One region of the Serratia ureilytica genome, then DNA from elsewhere that is predicted to be linked to it. Evidence: predicted binding sites of a transcription regulator. Region 1 holds the regulator's gene; each other region holds the start of a gene.

What was found. Region 1 encodes PurR, which represses purine synthesis genes. Its sites were predicted from a motif close to CANGCAAACGTTTGCNTG; they were not measured.
Region 2: a site for PurR is predicted at 2,105-2,122, ahead of purH (bifunctional phosphoribosylaminoimidazolecarboxamide formyltransferase/IMP cyclohydrolase). Genes of this name have one in related genera too.
Region 3: a site for PurR is predicted at 2,825-2,842, ahead of purL (phosphoribosylformylglycinamidine synthase). Genes of this name have one in related genera too.

Annotation. Positions count from the first base shown of each region.
Region 1 covers NZ_CP071320.1:2,770,226-2,775,226, reverse strand. Annotated here, with positions in the region: gene cfa (cyclopropane fatty acyl phospholipid synthase) at 1-164, opposite strand, end outside; gene punC (purine nucleoside transporter PunC) at 508-1,719, opposite strand; gene punR (DNA-binding transcriptional activator PunR) at 1,843-2,799, shown strand; gene purR (HTH-type transcriptional repressor PurR) at 2,787-3,812, opposite strand; gene cydH (cytochrome bd-I oxidase subunit CydH) at 4,134-4,223, shown strand; gene sodB (superoxide dismutase [Fe]) at 4,288-4,866, opposite strand.
Region 2 covers NZ_CP071320.1:4,754,689-4,759,689, forward strand. Annotated here, with positions in the region: tRNA gene J0X03_RS22505 (tRNA-Ile) at 1-31, opposite strand, end outside; rRNA gene J0X03_RS22510 (16S ribosomal RNA) at 106-1,647, opposite strand; gene purH (bifunctional phosphoribosylaminoimidazolecarboxamide formyltransferase/IMP cyclohydrolase) at 2,285-3,874, shown strand; gene purD (phosphoribosylamine--glycine ligase) at 3,923-5,001, shown strand, end outside.
Region 3 covers NZ_CP071320.1:1,101,490-1,106,490, reverse strand. Annotated here, with positions in the region: gene purL (phosphoribosylformylglycinamidine synthase) at 1-2,733, opposite strand, end outside; gene mltF (membrane-bound lytic murein transglycosylase MltF) at 3,009-4,469, shown strand; gene tadA (tRNA adenosine(34) deaminase TadA) at 4,470-4,976, opposite strand.

The DNA of each region.
Region 1 (5,001 bases):
GAGCCTTGCTGCAAAACGCGTTTAAAGAATTCGGGGTTTTTAACCTGAATATCGAAAGGGCGCGATCCGTTAATTTCGATACCGGCCAGACCGAGCATTTCGTGCGCGATACGGTACCACTGGTTATCCTGGATGCTCAGATCTTCTATACACGATGAACTCATAGCTTCTCCATCACCTTCTTCTGACTGATGACCCGTTAGGAAACAGCTTAGACAATTTCTGCGGGTGCATACGTATACCGACGGGAAATAAGCCCGCGGCGTCTGATATCCGACTATGAACAGAGGAAATTTAAAGAAGCGACCCGACGCAAACGGCGCAGGATAAACGCCTCTTCAAAAAAGAGTGTGACGCAAGACGCGTACACAACAGCTAATTGAGATATAGAGATTATAAGGTGTTACTTTACAAGGTTGTTTTTGAGTATAGGCGCGCCGAGGCATTGACTCAACTGTAAATCGCACTCGGCACGCATATTCTTTAAGTGATTATTTAGCTTGGCAATTATGACGCTGAGTTAGCATGTTCGCGCGCCGTTTCTTGCGGCGCCTTGGCCGCTTTTCCCCGCTGCAGGAAATACCCCAGCGCGGCCAGTATCACCGTGGACACCATCACCGTCACCGTCGCCAACAGCGGCTGCGCAATAAACGTCGATACCAGCATGCTCGCCACGAAACACAGCCCCAGCTGCAGCGTATTTTGCAGCGCGGCGGCTTTGCCGCTGCTGTCCGGGAACGGCATCAGCGCGTTGGCCACCATGATCGGATAGCCGGCGCCGTTGACCAGCGCCATCACGCAGAACGGGATCAGGAGCGTGGTGAGCGTCGGATTGGTCAGGGTTGCCACCAGATACAGGGCCACCATGCTGACAGCATAAGCTACCAGCAGCCACGGCAGCAGGGTTTTGCCATTGATGCGCTTGAGCGCGGCGCGGCACCCGTAACCGCCCAGCAGGAAGGCCAGCGTCTGCGGCACATAGCTCAGGCCGATGTCGCTCGGGCCGTAGCCCATATCACCGAGGATAAACGGCGAGCCGGTCAGCCAGGCGAAGAAACCGGCCGAACAGGCGGCGTACATGGCGACATTGCCACTGAATACCGGGGATTTCAATAATTGCCAAAAACTGACGCTGCTTTTTGGCGCGTCGACGGCGGGTTTTGGCCTGGCGTTCTCTTTGAGCAGCAGCGTCGGCAACAGCAACAAGGCGGTGATGGCCAGCAGCACGGCGAAGATCGCGCGCCAGCTGGCGTGGTTCAGCAGCCAGGCGCCCAGCAGCGGCGCCAGCGCCGGCGATAGCGCCACCAGCGGCATGATGGTGGCGAATACGCGGTTGGCCTGGCCTTCACGATAGCGGTCGACCACCAGCGCTTGCCAGATGGCGGCGGCGGAACAGACACCTACGGCCTGAATAAAGCGCAGTATCCAGAGCTGCGCGGCATTTTCCACCCACAGCATGCCCAGGCAGCCGAGCGCGAACAGCGTTAGGCCAATCAACAATACCGGTTTGCGTCCCAGACGGTCGGAGAGCGGCCCCCACAGCAGCTGCGCGAAGGCGAAGCCGGCCAAAAAGATGCTCAGGCTGGCGCTGACCGCGCCGGCGGAAATTTGCAGTTCCTCCCGCATGGCGCCGAAGGCGGGCAGGTACATATCGGTCGCCAGATAACCCAGCATGCTCAGGCCGGCGAGGTAGAACATAAAACCAAAGGAATTTCGCATGGTATTTCTCGTTAATATTTTAGTGTCGCAGGTTTTTAGCGCCGGCCAGTGTATCCGGCTGGATCTCTGCTTGTGAAACGGTAATATTTGCAAAGTGCTGTTAAAAAAATTGAAGGCAAAGCGATGTGGTCTGAATATTCTCTCGAGGTCGTTGATGCGGTGGCGCGCACCGGCAGTTTCAGCGCGGCGGCGCAGGAGCTGCACCGGGTGCCGTCGGCGGTAAGTTATACCGTGCGGCAGCTGGAGCAATGGCTGGCGGTGCCGCTGTTTGAGCGGCGTCACCGAGATGTGGAACTGACGCCGGCCGGCGCGCTGTTTATCAAGGATGCGCGAGCTGTTATCAAAAAAATGCTCGACACCCGCCGCCACTGTCAACAGGTGGCCAACGGCTGGCGCGGTCAGCTGAATATCGCGGTGGACATCATCGTCAAACCGCAGCGCAGCCGCCAGCTGGTGCTGGATTTCTACCGTCATTTCCCCGACGTCGAGTTGATGCTGCAACCCGAGGTGTTTAACGGCGTGTGGGATGCGTTGGTGGACGGCAGGGTGGACATGGCGATCGGCGCCACCCGCGCGGTGCCGGTCGGCGGCGGCTTCGCTTTCCGCGACATGGGGGATATGAACTGGCTGTGCGTAGTCAGCCCACAGCATCCGCTGGCGCAGCTGGCAGGGCCGTTGAATGACGATCGGTTGAGGCCGTACCCTGCGCTTTGTCTGGAAGACACCTCGCGCAATCTGCCCAAGCGCGTCACCTGGACGCTGGATAACCAGCGGCGGCTGGTGGTGCCGGACTGGACCTCGGCGCTCGACTGTTTGTGCGCCGGATTGTGCGTCGGCATGATGCCGGCGCATCTGGCGCTGCCGCGGGTGCAGCGCGGTGAGCTGAAGGCGTTGCAGTTGCAGCAGCCGTTTCCCGCCAGCCCCTGCTGCCTGACCTGGCAACAGGATAAACCGTCACCGGCGATGAGCTGGCTGCTGGCGTATTTGGGCGATGGCGAGACGCTGAATCAGGAGTGGCTGAGTGAGGCGGCACCGGAAGCCGTGCCGGCTTCCGGTAGGGAGGAGGATCAGCGGCGGTAGTCGATGAACGGACCGTCGGCGACCGAACGGCGTTCGACCAGCTTCGGATGCACTTCGATCACCTGCGATTCTTCGCGCTTGCTGATGATGCGATCCAGCAGCATGGTGAAGGCCATTTCGCCCAGACGTTCTTTCGGCTGATGAATGGTGGTCAGCGCCGGGGTGAAGTAGCGGGCGTTGCGCACGTTGTCGTAGCCGATCACGGAAATATCCTGCGGCACCCGCAGCCCCAGTTCGTCGGCGGCGCAGATGGCGCCCATCGCCATGATGTCGCCGCCGCAGAATACCGCGGTCGGTCGCTGTTTCTGCGACAGAATTTGATGCATCGCCTTGTAACCGGACTCCGGCTCGAAGTCACCCTGGACTATCCACTCTTCGCGAATATCGATATGCGCTTCCTGCAGCGCCTTCATAAAGCCCTGATGACGGCCGCCGCCGGTGTTGCGCGACAGCTGGCCCGGGATAGCGCCGATATCGCGGTGGCCGCGCTCGATCAGGTAACGGCCGGCCAGATAGCCGCCTTCGAACGCGTTATCGATGATGGTGTCGGTGAAGTCGCCGCGCGCGGCGCCCCAGTCCATTACCACCATCGGGATGTTGCGGTAGTCTTCCAGCATGCCCAGCAGCTGATCCGGGTATTCGGAACACATGACCAGCAGGCCGTCGACGCGCTTTTGCGCCAGCATCGCCAGGTAGGCGCGCTGTTTGTCCAGATTGTTGTGCGAGTTGCACAGGATCAGGGTATAGCCTTTGCTGTAGCAGCTGTTTTCCACCGCCTCGATCACTTCGGCAAAGTAGGGCGCTTCGCTCGAGGTGGCCAGCAGACCGATAGACTTGGTGTGATTGACTTTCAGGCTGCGCGCCACGGCGCTCGGCGAGTAGTGCAGCTCTTTGATGGCGGCCCACACGGCCGCTTTGGTCTCTTCGGCGACGAAACGAGTCTTATTGATGACGTGCGAAACGGTGGTGGTGGAAACGCCCGCGCGTTTGGCCACATCTTTAATCGTTGCCATGTAAGGAATGACTCCTGAACTCACATGTTTACAGCATGTAAGTGTGATGTTAATCGTTTGCCTACGTAGATCCTTCTCCAGAGAAGCGAAAACTGAGTTTTTAGTGTTGAAGTCGTCAGCGCTAATCAGGAGGGGCATGAATGCCGGTACGCAGTTGTGAACTGCGAATTTTGTCGCATATTGAACAAAAGTGGAAGAGGTAATCGAGATTATAAACCGGGAAATGATAACAAGATTTTATCGGCGAACTGTGGGAAAATGATTTGACGTACTAATTGTGCGCCTTTTATCCTTAGGAAAGCCCATTTTAAAGGAGTTGTCATGGATACCGATCTGAAGATGTCGCTGTTCACCACCGTTTGCGCATTGGCGATGATCATCGCTTTCAGCTTTGTCGCCGCGTTGAACTGATTTCCCGCCAGTTTTAAAAAAGGCGCAGCCAAGCTGCGCCTCATCACTTAGGCAAGCCCTGCGCTTACGCCAGGTTTTCCGCCGCGAAGGTCCAGTTGACCAACGCCCAGAAGTTTTCCAGGTATTTTGGACGCGCATTGCGGTAATCGATGTAATACGCGTGTTCCCACACGTCAACGGTCAGCAGCGGTTTGTCTTCGCCGGTCAGCGGGGTTGCCGCGTTGGAAGTGTTGACGATCGCCAGCGCGCCGTCCGGTTTTTTTACCAGCCAGGTCCAGCCGGCACCGAAGTTTTTCACGGCGGCATCGGTGAACTGCTCTTTGAACGCAGCGAAAGAGCCGAAGGATTTGACGATCGCCGCCGCCAGTTCGCCCTGCGGTTCACCGCCGCCCTGTGGCGACAGGCAGTGCCAGTAGAAGGTGTGGTTCCACACCTGCGCGGCGTTGTTGAACACGCCGCCGTTAGAGGTCTTGATGATCTCTTCGAGCGATTTGCCTTCGAACTCGCTGCCTTTCACCAGGTTGTTCAGGTTAACCACGTAGGTGTTGTGGTGTTTGCCGTAGTGGTATTCCAGAGTCTCGGCGGAGATGTGCGGCTCGAGCGCGTTTTTCTCATACGGTAATGCAGGTAATTCAAACGACATTGCTTCCTCCTTTACAGCGCCATTCAGCTTCTCGCCGGGGCGAACGCCGGATGGGCCGTTTTTTATTGTGGTCATTCAATCTTAACAATTTTCATCATAAAAAACAGGAGGAAAAGCGAGAAATGCGCGTGGGGG
Region 2 (5,001 bases), 2.0 Mb from region 1:
GGTGCGCTCTAACCACCTGAGCTACAAGCCTATAAAGGTATTTCTGCTCGTTACTTTCTATCAGACAATCTGTGTGAGCACGCCACTCGAACTAATATCTTTAGGTAAGGAGGTGATCCAACCGCAGGTTCCCCTACGGTTACCTTGTTACGACTTCACCCCAGTCATGAATCACAAAGTGGTAAGCGCCCTCCCGAAGGTTAAGCTACCTACTTCTTTTGCAACCCACTCCCATGGTGTGACGGGCGGTGTGTACAAGGCCCGGGAACGTATTCACCGTAGCATTCTGATCTACGATTACTAGCGATTCCGACTTCATGGAGTCGAGTTGCAGACTCCAATCCGGACTACGACATACTTTATGAGGTCCGCTTGCTCTCGCGAGGTCGCTTCTCTTTGTATATGCCATTGTAGCACGTGTGTAGCCCTACTCGTAAGGGCCATGATGACTTGACGTCATCCCCACCTTCCTCCAGTTTATCACTGGCAGTCTCCTTTGAGTTCCCGGCCGAACCGCTGGCAACAAAGGATAAGGGTTGCGCTCGTTGCGGGACTTAACCCAACATTTCACAACACGAGCTGACGACAGCCATGCAGCACCTGTCTCAGAGTTCCCGAAGGCACCGATCCATCTCTGGAAAGTTCTCTGGATGTCAAGAGTAGGTAAGGTTCTTCGCGTTGCATCGAATTAAACCACATGCTCCACCGCTTGTGCGGGCCCCCGTCAATTCATTTGAGTTTTAACCTTGCGGCCGTACTCCCCAGGCGGTCGATTTAACGCGTTAGCTCCGGAAGCCACGCCTCAAGGGCACAACCTCCAAATCGACATCGTTTACAGCGTGGACTACCAGGGTATCTAATCCTGTTTGCTCCCCACGCTTTCGCACCTGAGCGTCAGTCTTCGTCCAGGGGGCCGCCTTCGCCACCGGTATTCCTCCAGATCTCTACGCATTTCACCGCTACACCTGGAATTCTACCCCCCTCTACGAGACTCTAGCTTGCCAGTTTCAAATGCAGTTCCCAGGTTGAGCCCGGGGATTTCACATCTGACTTAACAAACCGCCTGCGTGCGCTTTACGCCCAGTAATTCCGATTAACGCTTGCACCCTCCGTATTACCGCGGCTGCTGGCACGGAGTTAGCCGGTGCTTCTTCTGCGAGTAACGTCAATTGATGAACGTATTAAGTTCACCACCTTCCTCCTCGCTGAAAGTGCTTTACAACCCGAAGGCCTTCTTCACACACGCGGCATGGCTGCATCAGGCTTGCGCCCATTGTGCAATATTCCCCACTGCTGCCTCCCGTAGGAGTCTGGACCGTGTCTCAGTTCCAGTGTGGCTGGTCATCCTCTCAGACCAGCTAGGGATCGTCGCCTAGGTGAGCCATTACCCCACCTACTAGCTAATCCCATCTGGGCACATCTGATGGCAAGAGGCCCGAAGGTCCCCCTCTTTGGTCTTGCGACGTTATGCGGTATTAGCTACCGTTTCCAGTAGTTATCCCCCTCCATCAGGCAGTTTCCCAGACATTACTCACCCGTCCGCCGCTCGTCACCCGGGGAGCAAGCTCCCCTGTGCTACCGCTCGACTTGCATGTGTTAAGCCTGCCGCCAGCGTTCAATCTGAGCCATGATCAAACTCTTCAATTAAAAGCTTGATTTGCTTCCACTCGAGAAGCGATGCTCAAAGATTTACTGCATGAATTTTACTTCAGTTAGTCACTCTTCAAGACTTGATATTTTTTTGCATCCGAAGATGCTGGATATCGTCTTGTGGAGTGCCCACACAGATTGTCTGATAAATTGTTAAAGAGCAGTGAGTTAGGCGCTTTCGCTTGCTAACTCGAGGCGGCGTATATTACGCTTTCCTCTTTCAGAGTCAACCCTAATTTTCAGGATTTTTTCTCTGCGACCCCCGGAGACTCTGTGAAGTTGTTCACATGTTCCGTGTCGATGGAGGCGCATTATAGGGAGTTCCTCGCAGGCCGCAACAGGTATTTTCAGCAAAAACGATCGTTAGCTGCATTCCACAGCAAAACCCCGCTTTATACCCACTTGCACACAGTGTTATCCACAGATGCGATTTGTACGGAAAATTTACGAGCGCCACGCAAACGTTTTCGCTACAATTCCCCGCGACGAAACGATCCCCCTTTTTACGGGGGCGTTACCTGAATTTGTGCCTGTCCCTCCCTTTATAAGGCAGAAAACCGCGCTTTATAGAGAGAACGAGGTGGACATTCACGTAACGCTCTTTAATTGCGACTCAAAGCCAAGGGATAAAACCATGCAACAACCTCGTCCAATCCGCCGGGCTCTGCTCAGCGTGTCTGACAAAGCCGGTATCGTTGAATTCGCCGAAGCGCTTTCCCAGCGCGGCGTTGAACTGCTCTCCACCGGCGGCACCGCCCGCCTGCTGGCAGACACCGGTCTGCCCGTTACCGAAGTTTCCGACTACACCGGCTTCCCGGAGATGATGGACGGACGAGTTAAGACCCTGCACCCGAAAGTTCACGGCGGTATCCTCGGCCGCCGCGGCCAGGACGACACGGTCATGAATCAGCATGACATCCAGCCTATCGACATGGTGGTCGTCAATCTGTACCCGTTCGCCCAAACCGTGGCGCGCCCAGATTGCTCGCTGGAAGACGCGGTCGAAAATATCGATATCGGCGGCCCGACCATGGTGCGCTCCGCCGCCAAGAACCATAAAGACGTCGCCATCGTGGTGAAGAGCAGCGACTACGCCGCCATCATTACCGAGATGGACAACAACGACGGCTCGCTGCGCTATGCCACCCGCTTCGATCTCGCCATCAAGGCTTTCGAACACACCGCCGCCTACGACAGCATGATCGCCAACTACTTCGGCGCGCTGGTGCCGGCGTACCACGGCGAGACCGAACAGCCGTCCGGCCGCTTCCCTCGTACCCTGAACCTCAACTACATCAAGAAGCAGGATATGCGTTACGGTGAGAACAGCCACCAGCAAGCCGCCTTCTATATAGAAGAAGAGGTAAAGGAAGCGTCCGTCGCGACCGCCGAGCAGCTGCAGGGCAAAGCGCTGTCCTATAACAACATCGCCGATACCGACGCCGCGCTGGAATGCGTGAAAGAGTTTGCCGAACCGGCCTGCGTGATCGTCAAGCACGCCAACCCTTGCGGCGTGGCGATCGGCGACGACATCCTCGCCGCCTATGAGCGCGCTTACCAAACCGACCCGACTTCCGCCTTCGGCGGCATCATCGCCTTTAACCGCGAGCTGGACGCCGCCACCGCGCAGGCGATCATCAGCCGCCAGTTCGTGGAAGTGATCATCGCGCCAAACGTCACTCAGGAAGCGCGCTCCCTGCTGGCCGCCAAACAGAACGTGCGCGTGCTGGCCTGCGGCCAGTGGCAGCAACGCGTGGCGGGGCTGGACTTCAAGCGCGTCAACGGCGGGCTGCTGGTACAGGATCGCGATCTCGGCATGGTGACCGCCGCCGATCTGCGCGTGGTATCCGAGCGCCAACCGACCGAACAGGAACTGCGTGACGCGCTGTTCTGCTGGAAAGTGGCCAAGTTCGTGAAATCCAACGCCATCGTTTATGCACGTGACAACATGACCATCGGCATAGGCGCCGGCCAGATGAGCCGCGTTTATTCCGCCAAGATCGCCGGCATCAAAGCGAGCGACGAAGGGCTGGAAGTGAAAGGATCCGCCATGGCCTCCGACGCCTTCTTCCCGTTCCGTGACGGCATCGATGCCGCAGCTGCAGTCGGCATCACCTGCGTGATCCAGCCTGGCGGCTCGATCCGCGACGACGAAGTAATCGCCGCCGCCAACGAACACGGCATCGCGATGATCTTCACCGACATGCGTCATTTCCGCCATTAATTCCTTTTGCCGCGTGCGCTCCGGCGCACGCCATTCGTGGAGCCCCTGATGAACATTTTGATTATCGGCAACGGCGGGCGCGAACACGCGCTGGCCTGGAAAGCCGCCCAGTCTCCGCTGGCGGATAAAGTCTACGTTGCGCCGGGCAATGCCGGTACCGCGCTGGAAGCCAATCTGGAGAACGTGGCGATCGCCGCCACCGATATCCCCGCCCTGGTCGCTTTCGCCCAGAGCCATGACATCGGTCTGACCATCGTCGGGCCGGAAGCCCCGCTGGTGATTGGCGTGGTCGACGCCTTCCAGGCCGCCGGTCTGAAAATCTTCGGCCCGACGCAGGCCGCCGCGCAGCTCGAAGGCTCCAAAGCTTTCACTAAGGATTTCCTGGCGCGCCACCGCATCCCGACCGCCGAATATGAAAACTTCACCGACGTGGAGCCGGCGCTGGCCTACGTGCGCAGCAAAGGCGCGCCGATCGTCATCAAGGCCGATGGCCTGGCGGCCGGTAAAGGCGTGATCGTCGCGATGACGCTGCAGGAAGCGGAAGAGGCGGTGCGCGACATGTTGGCCGGCAACGCCTTCGGCGACGCCGGTCATCGCATCGTGGTGGAAGAGTTCCTTGACGGTGAAGAGGCCAGCTTCATCGTGATGGTCGACGGCGAGAACGTGGTGCCGATGGCCACCAGCCAGGACCACAAGCGCGTCGGCGACGGCGACACCGGCCCGAACACCGGCGGCATGGGCGCCTATTCTCCCGCACCGGTAGTGACCGACGAAATCCACCGGCGCGCCATGGACCAGGTGATCTGGCCGACGGTGCGCGGCATGGCGGCGGAAGGCAACACCTACGTCGGCTTCCTTTACGCCGGCCTGATGATCGCCGCCGACGGCCAGCCGAAGGTGATCGAATTCAACTGTCGTTTCGGCGATCCGGAAACCCAGCCGATCATGCTGCGCCTGCGTTCCGATCTGGTGGAACTGTGCCTGGCGGGCGCCGAAGGTCGCCTGAACGAGAAAACCTCCGACTGGGACGAGCGCCCCGCGCTCGGCGTGGTGCTGGCGGCCGGCGGTTATCCGGGTGACTATCGCAACGGCGAGGTGATCCAGGGGCTGCCGCAACAGGAAAGCGC
Region 3 (5,001 bases), 1.7 Mb from region 1:
GAGGTTAACCTCTACGCCGCAGTGACCGGCGAAGGCCATCTCCGCCAGCGTCACCAGCAGGCCGCCGTCAGCGCGGTCGTGATAAGCCAGCAGCGCGCGATCGGCCACCAGCTGCTGCATGGCGTTGAAGAAGCCCGCCAGCTGCGCGACATCGCGCACATCGGCCGGTTTGTCGCCCAGTTGGCGATAAACCTGCGCCAGCGCGGTAGCACCCAGCGCGTTATGGCCGTTGCCCAGGTCGATCAACAGCAGCGCGCTGTCGCCCTTATCGGTGCGCAATTGCGGCGTCACGGTGTGGCGCACGTCTTCCACGCGGGCGAAGGCGGTGATGACCAGCGACAGCGGCGAGGTCATTTCACGCTGTTCATTGCCTTCCTGCCAGCGGGTTTTCATCGACATGGAGTCTTTGCCCACCGGAATGGTGATGCCCAGCGCCGGGCACAGCTCTTCGCCCACCGCTTTCACCGCTTCGTACAGGCCGGCGTCTTCACCCGGGTGGCCGGCGGCGGCCATCCAGTTGGCGGACAGCTTCACGCGCTTCAGGCTGCCGATTTCCGTGGCGGCCAGGTTGGTCAGCGCTTCCCCGACCGCCAGGCGGCCGGAGGCGGCGAAGTCCAGCAGCGCCACCGGCGCGCGTTCGCCGAGCGACATCGCTTCGCCATAATAGCAGTCCAGACTGGCGGTGGTGACCGCGCAGTCGGCTACCGGGATCTGCCACGGGCCGACCATTTGGTCGCGCGCCACCATGCCGGTGACGGTGCGGTCGCCGATGGTGATCAGGAAGGTTTTCTCCGCGACGGCCGGCAGATGCAGCACGCGCTTCACCGCGTCGGCCAGCGTGATGTTCTCACGCTGTACCGCCTGGCCCTGCGCCTGCAGACGGGTCACGTCGCGGGTCATCTTCGGCGTCTTGCCGAGCAGCACATCCAGCGGCATGTCGATCGGCTGATTGTCGAAGTGACGATCGTTCAACGTCAGATGTTGCTCTTCGGTCGCTTCGCCGATCACCGCGTAAGGCGCGCGCTCGCGGCGGCAGATCTCGTCGAACTGCGCCATCTGCGCCGGGGCGATCGCCATCACGTAACGTTCCTGCGATTCGTTGCACCATACTTCCAGCGGGCTCATGCCCGGCTCGTCGTTGAGGATGTCGCGCAGTTCGAAGCGGCCGCCGCGGCCGCCGTCGCTCACCAGCTCCGGCATGGCGTTGGACAGGCCGCCGGCGCCGACGTCATGGATAAACAGGATCGGGTTCTGGTCGCCCAGCTGCCAGCAGCGGTCGATCACTTCCTGACAGCGGCGTTCCATTTCCGGGTTGTCGCGCTGCACCGACGCGAAGTCCAAATCGGCATCGGACTGGCCGGACGCCATCGATGACGCCGCGCCGCCGCCCAGACCGATATTCATCGCCGGGCCGCCCAGCACCACCAGCTTGGCGCCGACGGTGATTTCCCCTTTCTGCACGTGATCGGCGCGGATGTTGCCGATACCGCCCGCCAGCATGATCGGTTTGTGGTAGCCGCGCAGCTCCACGCCGTTATGGCTGTTGACGCGTTCTTCATAGGTACGGAAGTAGCCCAGCAGCGCCGGGCGACCGAATTCGTTGTTGAACGCCGCGCCGCCCAGCGGGCCTTCGGTCATGATGTCCAGCGCGGTGACGATGCGCTCCGGTTTGCCGAAGTCCTGCTCCCACGGCTGTTCAAAGCCGGGAATGCGCAGGTTGGACACCGAGAAGCCCACCAGGCCGGCCTTCGGCTTGGCGCCGCGGCCGGTGGCGCCTTCGTCGCGGATCTCGCCGCCGGAGCCGGTCGCGGCGCCCGGCCACGGCGAGATCGCCGTCGGGTGGTTGTGGGTTTCCACCTTCATCAGGATATGCGCGTCTTCCTGATGGTAATCGTACGTGCCGTTCTCCGGCGCGGCGAAGAAGCGGCCGACCTGCGAGCCTTCCATCACCGCGGCGTTGTCTTTATACGCCGACAGCACATAGTCCGGCGTCTGCTCATAGGTGTTCTTGATCATTTTGAACAGCGACTTGGGCTGCTGTTCGCCGTCGATGATCCAATCGGCATTGAAAATCTTGTGGCGGCAGTGCTCAGAGTTGGCCTGCGCAAACATATAGAGTTCGATATCCGTCGGGTTGCGCCCCAAACCGGTAAAGGCATTCAGCAGGTAATCGATCTCGTCCTGCGCCAGCGCCAGGCCGAGCCGGACGTTGGCCTGCTCCAGCGCGGCGCGCCCTGCGCCCAGCACGTCGACCGACTGATACGGCGCCGGCTGATGGTGCGCGAACAGCTGTTCAGCCTGTTGCAGCTCGCTGAAGACGGTTTCCATCATGCGATCGTGCAGCAGCGCGGCGAGCTGGTGCCACTGGGCCTCCGTCAGCTCAGGCGCCTTGACGTAGAACGCCAGACCGCGCTCCAGCCGCAGCACCTGTTGCAAACCGCAGTTGTGGGCGATGTCGGTGGCTTTGGAAGACCAGGGGGAAATGGTGCCCGGGCGCGGCGTGACCAGCAGCAGCCGGCCTTCGGGGGCGTGTTCGGCGAGAGAAGGACCGTACTTGAGCAAGCGCTGAAGTTTGGCGTGTTCTTCGGCACTTAGCGGTGCGCTAACATCGGCAAAGTGGACGTACTCGGCGTAGATATCACTGACGGGCAGGTGGGCGTCCTGGCAGCGGGACAGCAGTTTGGTAATGCGAAAAGCCGATAAAGCGGGCGAACCACGCAGAATTTCCATAATCAAAGTTCTCTCGTCTTCGAAGCGACGGATAAGACGCTTCATTGGGCGCAACAGGGGAAAACGCGCGTCATTATAGAGAATCCTCGCCGCCGACGAAACCGTTTGCGTAGGGATTATTGATAAAAGCGCGCCGCACCGTCGAATTGTCATAACGTATCAATAAAGTTGCACACTGGCGTTTTGTTGCGCAAAATGCCCCCCGCACTGGTGATTTAACCATGAGAAAAGTCGCGGTTGTCGTCGCCGGCGTACCTGTGCCACCACTGGATAACTATTTGAAACGTCTTAAAATAAACTACATCCTCATCGGCGTTGTCACCCTGCTTCTGGCTCTCGCGCTGTGGCCCAATATCACCTGGCGCAGCGGCCAGGGCGGGCAACTCCAGGAGATCATTTCCCGCGGCGAGTTGCGTATCAGCACGCTGAACTCACCGCTGACCTATTTCAACACCAAGCAAGGGCCGGGTGGGCTCGACTACGAACTGGCCAAGCGCTTCGCCAACTACCTCGGGGTAAAACTGGTGGTGATCCCCCATCAGAACATCAATGACCTGTTCGACGATCTGGACGACGACGACGCCGACCTGCTGGCGGCGGGCCTTATCTACAACCAGGAGCGCCTCAGCCGCGCGCGCACCGGCCCCGCCTACTACTCCGTTTCCCAACAGCTGGTGTACCGGCTGGGCACCCCGCGGCCAAAAGGCTTCGCCGACATCAAAGGCAAGTTGGCGGTCGCCTCCGGTTCCGCGCATGTCAGCACGCTAAAGCAGCTCAAACAGGATAAATACCCGGATCTCGCCTGGGAGTCCTCCAGCGATCTCACCTCCAAAGAGCTGCTGGAGCGGGTTGCCGACGGCAAGCTGGACTATACCCTCGGCGATTCGGTGACCATCGCGTTGCTGCAGCGCATCCATCCGCAGCTGGCGGTGGCGTTCGACGTCACCGACGAAGAGCCGGTCACCTGGTACCTCAAACGCGACGGCGACGACAGCCTGTACGCGGCGATGCTGGATTTCTACAGTCAAATGGTGGACGACGGCACCCTGGCGCGGCTGGAAGAGAAATACCTCGGCCACGTCGGCAGCTTCGACTACGTGGATACCAAAACCTTCCTGTCGGCCATCGACTCGGTGCTGCCCAACTTCCGCCCGCTGTTCGAGAAACACGCCAACGAGATCGACTGGAAGCTGCTGGCGGCCATCGCCTATCAGGAATCGCACTGGAATCCGCAGGCCACCTCCCCCACCGGCGTGCGCGGCCTGATGATGCTGACCCGCGCCACCGCCGACGGCCTGGGGGTCAACGATCGCCTCGATCCGGAAGAGAGCATTCAGGGTGGCGCCCTGTACCTGCAGCGGCTGATGGCCAAGGTGCCGGACAGCGTGCCGGAAGATGAGCGCATCTGGTTCTCGCTGGCGGCCTACAACATGGGCTGGGGCCATATGCTGGACGCACGCAAGCTGACCAAAACGCAAAAAGGCAATCCGGACAGCTGGGTCGACGTCAAACAGCGCCTGCCGATGCTCAGCCAAAAGCGCTACTACCCGCAGCTGACCTATGGTTATGCGCGCGGGCGTGAAGCCTACAACTATGTAGAAAACATCCGCCGCTACCAGGTCAGCCTGGTGGGTTATCTGCAGGAAAAAGAGAGAAAGGCGGCGCAAGCGGCCGCCGAGCAGGAAGCGTTGGGAAAAGGCTATCCGACGGTGATGCCGGAACTGGCGCTCAACTACTGATTATTCCGGCTTATCCGCCGCCCGCTGCGCCAGCTTGAGCGCTTTTTTCTGTTCGCGGCGCAGGCGGAAGAAATTGCTCAGGGTGGCGGCGCATTCGTCCGCCAGCACGCCCGAGACGATCTCCACCTGATGATTCATGCCCGGATGGCGCAAAATATCCACCAGCGAACCGGCCGCGCCGGTTTTCTCGTCGGCGGCGCCGTACACCAACCGGCGGATGCGGCTGTGCACCATCGCGCCGGCGCACATCACGCAGGGTTCCAGCGTGACGTACAGCGTGGCGTTCAACAAGCGGTAGTTTTGCAGCACCGCGCCGCCCTGCCGCAGCGCCATGATCTCGGCGTGCGCGGTAGGATCGTGCCGGCCGATCGGCCGGTTCCAGCCCTCGCCGATGACCTGATTGTCCAGCACCAGCAGCGCACCCACCGGCACCTCGCCCTCTTCCTGCGCGCGCAGGGCCAGCTGCAATGCCTGACGCATCCAGTACTCATCGTTATATTCAGTCATCGCATAATTCCTCGTGCGCTTTTGC